Nitratifractor salsuginis DSM 16511: one gene and its partner. The protein of the gene in region 2 binds, or shares a complex with, the protein of the main gene of each other region. Links are inferred from orthologs where the notes say so. Each region holds a gene or a part of one and is shown on either strand. Other genes may lie near its edges.

The links.
Region 1: the proteins of hisF (region 2) and hisH are in contact, whole or in part, in a crystal structure (PDB 6RU0), measured with the Thermotoga maritima proteins. The link is inferred for Nitratifractor salsuginis DSM 16511 from one-to-one orthologs. Residues at the interface, in WP_004080486.1 of Thermotoga maritima: Met1, Leu2, Ala3, Arg5, Ser40, Glu41, Asp45, Glu46, Ala70, Glu71, Ile73, Asp74, Ile75, Pro76, Phe77, Asp98, Lys99, Ser122, Gln123, Glu161, Thr195, Leu196, Asn247, Arg249, Glu251; in WP_004080484.1 of Thermotoga maritima: Asn15, Arg18, Arg22, Arg117, Leu118, Pro119, His120, Met121, Gly122, Trp123, Asn124, Asn134, Gly135, Tyr136, Tyr138, Val140, Tyr158, Glu180, Lys181, Ser182, Ser183, Lys184, Ile185.

What each region holds. Positions count from the first base shown.
Region 1 is NC_014935.1:1,683,680-1,686,956, reverse strand. The notes cover bases 274-3,227. They hold hisH (imidazole glycerol phosphate synthase subunit HisH), read right to left. Parts: upstream 2,101-3,227; coding sequence 1,447-2,100; downstream 274-1,446. Other genes in these bases: NITSA_RS08535 (lysophospholipid acyltransferase family protein), read left to right, coding at 3,136-3,227; NITSA_RS08540 (3'-5' exonuclease), read right to left, coding at 2,278-3,078; hisA (1-(5-phosphoribosyl)-5-[(5-phosphoribosylamino)methylideneamino]imidazole-4-carboxamide isomerase), read right to left, coding at 658-1,377; NITSA_RS08555 (50S ribosomal protein L11 methyltransferase), read right to left, coding at 274-661. Outside these bases: more of NITSA_RS08555, read right to left, coding at 1-273; more of NITSA_RS08535, read left to right, coding at 3,228-3,277. UniProt on the Escherichia coli protein: IGPS catalyzes the conversion of PRFAR and glutamine to IGP, AICAR and glutamate. The HisH subunit catalyzes the hydrolysis of glutamine to glutamate and ammonia as part of the synthesis of IGP and AICAR.
Region 2 is NC_014935.1:65,184-68,403, reverse strand. The notes cover bases 1-2,897. They hold hisF (imidazole glycerol phosphate synthase subunit HisF), read right to left. Parts: upstream 1,886-2,897; coding sequence 1,115-1,885; downstream 1-1,114. Other genes in these bases: NITSA_RS00320 (ribonuclease J), read left to right, coding at 2,780-2,897; rsmA (16S rRNA (adenine(1518)-N(6)/adenine(1519)-N(6))-dimethyltransferase RsmA), read left to right, coding at 1,978-2,838; NITSA_RS00335 (5'-methylthioadenosine/S-adenosylhomocysteine nucleosidase family protein), read right to left, coding at 574-1,113; rlmN (dual-specificity RNA methyltransferase RlmN), read right to left, coding at 1-581. In the rest of the region: more of NITSA_RS00320, read left to right, coding at 2,898-3,220.

The DNA of each region.
Region 1 (3,277 bases), 1.6 Mb from region 2 along the record:
GGGCGATGGCTTTGAGGACATCCGCGATGATATTAGCCACGACGACGGTGTATTTTTGATCGGTTTTATGGGCCGAGCCTTCCCAGATTTTCTCAAACCGCTCATCGTTAAGGCGGAAGTTTTCGGCGGCGCTCTCCACGGCCAGGGGGTCGGTGTCACAGAGCTCCACAGTAGCGCCGAGTTTCCGGGCTGCCAGGGCCAGGATCCCGCTGCCGCAGCCCACATCCAGGAGACGATCCTGGGGAGTGACATACTCGGCGATCGCCTCCAGGCAGCTATAAGTCGTAGCGTGATGCCCCGAGCCGAAGGCCAAAGCGGGGTTAATCAGGATGTTGATCTTCTCCTCCTTGGGAGGATACCACTCGGGATGGATGTAGAAGGGCCCCGCTTCGATGGGTTGTACCGAATCCTGATAAGCCTGGATCCAATCGACGTTCTCCTTCTCCTCCTCGGAAATTTCCAGGGGAAAGTCATTGGAGATTTCACGAACCATCGCTCGGACTTTGTCGATTAGTTCCCCGGTATCCTGTTCCGTGCGCAGGATGATGCGGTCCTCCCCGTATTCGATCGCCTCGTTGCTGACGGTGCCGATAAAATCGGCCAGGAGATCCACATAGGCCGAATCGGTGACAAAGGTCACTTCACTGTAACGCTCCTTCATCGGTTGGCTCCTTTCGCCAGGCGGAAAGCCTCTTCGAGATCAAGCGTCCCTTCGTAGAAGGCTTTGCCGACAATCGTTCCGTAGATTCCGGCTTCGATGAGACGCCGGATATCTTCGATGTCTCGGAGGCCGCCGCTGGCGATGGTGGGTAGGCCGCTGGCGTGGGCGATGGAGCGGGTAAATTCGACATTGATACCGCTGAGCATTCCGTCGCGTCCCACATCGGTGCAGATGATCGCTTCAACTCCCGCGTCGGCAAAGGCTCTGGCCAGGTCGGTGGCCTTCATTTCACTCACTTCGGCCCAGCCCTCCACGGCCACCATCCCGTCGATAGCGTCGATCCCGACCACGATGGGGTATTTTGCGGCCATTTTCCGCACGAAATCGGGGTCTTTGACCGCTACGGAACCCAGGATCAAACGATCGACCCCTAGATCGAGATACATTCGGATCGTCTCCTCGTCCCGAATACCTCCGCCCAGTTCCAGTTTCAGGTTGCAGTTTTCACGGATTTTCCGGATTTGCTCCAGATTCTTCGGTTCACCGGCGAAGGCACCGTTGAGATCCACCAGATGGAGCCATTCGCTCCCAAGCTCTTCGAAATGCTTGGCGACCTGCCAGGGCTCGTCGCTATAGATCTTGGCCGAATCCATCAAACCCTTGGAGAGACGGACGGCTTTTCCGTCTTTGAGGTCTATCGCGGGGAGGATAATCATTTTTGACCTTTGTCAAAAATATGTGAGGAGTTCGAGGTCATATTCATCCTTTGTTATACCAATAGGTTTTTAGAGTTTCGTGAAATTTTTGACGATCTTCAAGCCGTTATCGTGGCTCTTTTCGGGGTGAGGCTGGATGCCGAAGATATTCTCCCTCTGGACGGCAGAGACAAATTCATAACCATAATAGGTCTTGCCGATAGCATACTCATCATCGCAGACCGCATGGTAGGAGTGGACGAAGTAGAGATAGAATTCGTCGGGCAATCCCTCAAAGAGGGTTGATCTTCCATCTTCCGACTTCCATCTTTTATCTTCCCCTCCTTTCGTTCGCTGAACGAAAAGCTCGTTCCAGCCCATATGGGGAACCTTCAGAGTATGGTCGAATTTGCTTTCATCAAAGCGGACCACCCGACCGGGGATCAAACCCAGCCCCTGGTGCTTTCCAAACTCTTCACTCTCTTCAAAAAGAAGCTGCATCCCCAGGCAGGTTCCCATCAGCGGTTTGCCGCTTCGGGCGAACTCCCGGATCGCTTCGTCCATACCGGTCGAGCGTAAGTGCTCCATCGCATCGGGAAAGGCTCCCACTCCGGGCAATTGAATCCGATCGTATTTTTTGAGGTGTTTGGGATCACTCACCAGCTCAGCTCGGGCCCCCACCTTGGCAAAGGCGTTCAGGACCGAACCGAGGTTCCCCATTTTGTAGTCGATGACCCCAATCACGATGTTCTCCTGACGGGAACAAATGAGGAATGAGGAATGAGAAATGAGAAATGTGGAGTGACGCTAACTTGTTTTGCTTTTCTTGAATTCACCATTCTTCCCAATATACCAATACACCAATACACTAATACACCCTTCTTTCTGTAAGTATGCGATTATATCCAATGGGAGCTAACGTTAAATCTCCAAGCGTTCCAGCTCCTTTTCGATCGCTTCGGCGAAGGGGAGATAATATCCTTGTTCCTGCGGCATTTTCTCTTTCATCGATAGGAGAAAACGGGCATAGTCTTCCCGGGTCAGTTTGCCTCTGAGCAGTTCGTATTTCAGCCAGAGCCAATAGGTATTCAACACGTCCGATTGGCAATACTCTCTGATCTGTTCCAGTTTTCCCTCGTAGTAAAGTTGCGTTACCTGATCACCGCTCACATCGTATTTGCCCGGGATGCCGGCCATCGTGCAGAGCAGGTCGAGCTTGAGGTTCCTCACGGCGCCGAATCCCCCCAGACTGTCGAGCAGGTCGGTGTGGAACTCTTCGGCATAGCGTTGCCGGTAATTTTCCCATTTGGTTTTGTTGAGCTGGGGATTGTTCTGGTCGAACCAGGCCGGAAATGAGAAGTTGTAGCGCATGGCACGGATCAGAAGCATCGGCATATCGAATCCGCGGCCGTTGAAGGAGACCAGCCGGGGATTCTTTTCTTCGATGAAGTCAAAAAAATGCCGAATGATTTTTGCCTCATCCTCCGAATTGTGCCCGAAATCTCCCACTTTGATGAAATTGCCGAAATCATCGGCGATGACTGCGGAGAGGGCGACAACGCGATGATAGGGAAGCGGCAGAAAGGTATTGCCGTTGTGCGCTTCTGCATAGAGTTCTTGGGCTTTTTCGATGGCTTGGAGATCATCAAGCCCGCTCACCTCGAGGTTTTTACGGATCAGTTCGATATCGGGAATGGTTTCGCAGTCAAAAATACAAATCATTGTTTGCCTTTCGCTAGAATTATAGCAAGAGCCCAGAGAACAGGGAGTATTTCCGCTATGAGAAAACATCTCGAGTACTATGCCGTCAGAACGCTCCTGGGGGCTTCCCGATTTATGCCCCGCCCGGTACTCTACGGATTGGCTCGTTTGATTGTCGAGCGGAGCTATGCCCCCGGAGGACGGCGTGAACGGCGCATCC
Region 2 (3,220 bases):
GCCTTGGCCACATTGTCCAGATTGTCAAGAGGCTCCCCCATCCCCATATAGACCAGATTGACACGGTGATTGGAGGGGATATTCTGATCTTTGTAAATCTCCAGCACCTGATCGACGATCTCTCCGGCACTGAGATTACGGATAAATCCCCCTTTGGCCGTGAGGCAAAAGGCGCACCCTACCTTACATCCTACCTGGGAAGAGATGCAAACGGTATAGCGGCGGTGGTGTTTGAGTGTGCCGTCTTCGTGATACTGAGCCTCTTTCATCAGCAGCAAAACCGCTTCGACGGTGTGCCCGTCATGGAGCCGGAAGAGATACTTGATACTCCCGTCGCGGCTCTCCTGTTTCGAAACCATCTCCAGGGGATGCAGTTCATATTTTTTTGCCAGCTCCTGGCGCATCGTTTTGGGAAGGTTGGCCATCTCCTCGAAACTGTCGGCGTGTTTGTGGTAGATCCAGTTGTAGATCTGTTTGGCTCTAAAGGCGGGCTGAATCTCCCGGCCCAGTTCCTCTTTGGTATAGTCGTGGATGATTCTTTTTTCGGAATCGTTGGTCGTCGATCGTTGGTCATTAGTCATTTTTTAAGACACCTTTGTCTCTGAGATAATTTTCGAGACGCTGCATCGCCTCTTTTTGATTTTTCAAAAAATCCTCGTGAGCATTCTCGTCGCAATAATTCGTGACGCAGAAAACTCCACCGGCCGGGATGTTGAACATTTTGGCCACCGCCAGGACAGAGAAAAACTCCATATTTTCCAACTCCAGCCGTTTGGCCAAAAACTTTTTCGCCATCTCTTTATCGGTCGTGATATAGTTGGAGGAGTTGACGATTGTTTCACGTGAAACATCCTGGGCGGCCGAAACCACATTGTTGATCGGAGTATATGCTGTCCCCATCAAGAGCGCCTGCTCCACATTGGCCGCCGTTTTGGATTCGACGATGTCGAAGATCCGATGCTTGCCGTAGCTGCCCGCCGTCCCGACGAAGACCAGGAACTCCGGAGCTTCCATACTCGCCAGGCGCGTCAGGTTCATCGCCGACTCCACCAAGCCCACCCCGATCGGCAGTGCGAAGTCGAAGCTTTCATTGTTGCCCGCACAGATGAACATCTCAGAGCCTCACGGGAATATCGCGGGATTTGAGATAGCGTTTGAGATCCATAATGTCGATCTCGCGAAAGTGGAAAATACTCGCCGCGAGAGCCGCATCGGCTTTGCCCACGGTAAAGGCCTCTTCGATATGCCGCATCGTTCCCGCTCCCCCACTGGCGATGATAGGGATGGGGGCCACTTCCCCGATCCGTTGGTTGAGTTCATTGTCGAATCCGGCCTTGGTGCCGTCGGCATCCATAGAGGTCACCAGCAATTCTCCGGCTCCCCGGTTGTAAGCCTCCTTCGCCCACTCGATCGCGTCGATGCCGGTATCTTTGCGCCCGCCGTGGGTGAAGATATTCCATTTCCCCTCCCCGACCCGTTTGGCATCGATGGCGACGACGATGCACTGGGAGCCGAAGCGCTTGGCCCCCTCTTCGATGAAGGCGGGGCGTTTGATCGCCGCTGAGTTGATACTGACTTTGTCGCATCCCGCATCCAAAAGTCGATAGATATCTTCCAACTCCCGGATCCCCCCGCCGACCGTCAAAGGAATGAAAACCTCTTTGGCGACCTGCCGAACCACTTCGACGATGGTCCCCCGCTCTTCGTGTGTGGCGGTGATATCGAGAAAGGTCAACTCGTCGGCCCCCTCCTCGTTGTAACGCCTCGCCACCTCTACCGGATCTCCGGCATCACGGAGGTTGACGAAATTGACCCCTTTGACCACCCGGCCGGCGTTGACATCGAGACATGGTATAATCCGTTTAGCGAAATAATCTTTGTGCATCGCTTTCTATCCATATAATATAATTTTTGAGAGTCCGATTATATCCAAAGTAGGGAAATTGGGCGATTGCCATTTAAGTAAAAAAGTGTATAATGAAAAATTATAGGCCAGACGCTTCCCAAATCGCTGACAAACGGTTCGGACAGAACTTTTTGGAAGATCGAAGCGTCGTGGAACAAATCATCCAATCGATGCCCGATGACGATCTGCCGGTGGTAGAGATCGGGCCTGGGTTAGGTGATTTAACCAAAGAGCTCGTCCGCGTCCGCCCTGTGACGGCGTTCGAGGTAGACAAACGGTTGTGTGACTACCTGGGGAAAAACTTTTCCCGGGAGATCGCCGACGGCCGGCTCCGACTGGAGTGCGGTGATGTCCTGGAGCGATGGAAAAACGGCAGCCTGATCGACCGGCCCTACCGGCTGGTGGCCAATCTGCCCTACTACATCGCCACCAACATCATTTTGAAAGCCCTGCGTGACCCCCATTGTCGATCCACACTCACAATGGTGCAAAAAGAGGTCGCCGAAAAGTTCGCAGCCCGGGAGGGTGATCGGAATTTCTCGGCTCTCTCGGTCCTGGCGGGGAGTGTCGGTGAGGCGCGAATACGCCTCCTGGTGCCTCCCTCCGCTTTCAATCCGCCCCCCAAAGTCGAATCCGCCGTTCTGGAGATCCGTAAAGAACACAACCTGACAGATGGGGGATTCGAAGCTTTTCTCAAAGCCGCGTTTAGGCAGCCGAGAAAGACCCTGATGAAAAACCTCTCTGCCGCCTACCCCAAATCGCTCCTCGAGCCCCTCTTCGAGGCGCTCAAGCTGGGCAAGACGCTACGACCCCATCAGGTCGGGACGACGCTTTATCATCGACTCTATCAAGCATTGACAAAGGAACCCGACCATGGAAAAGAATCAAAACCCATCAACGGAAAATCAGAACAAGAACAACTCCGGCAATAGAAGCCGGAGACGACCCAATCCCTTCCGCAACAACAAAAAAACGGAAGGCAAGAGTGCCGGGGCTGCGTCCGAGGCACCCCGCAAAGAGAACAACAATCAAGGCGAACGCAGCAACGGCGGCGAGAACAAAAGCCGCAACGAAGGCAACCGTCGCAACAACAATAACAACAGAAACCGCAATCAAAGCAACCGCAATCAGAACCAAAACCGTAGCAACGGCAACGGCGGCGGACGTGGACGGGGCAGTCGTCGTCCCAAGATCGACACCACCGTCCCCGCCGATATGAAAGCCGCCATCCTGGAGAACGAAAGAGTTCAGCAGGAGCGGATGAATCCCTGGAAACAGATCGATATGGGGGCCAAGGGCAAACTGCGCTTCACC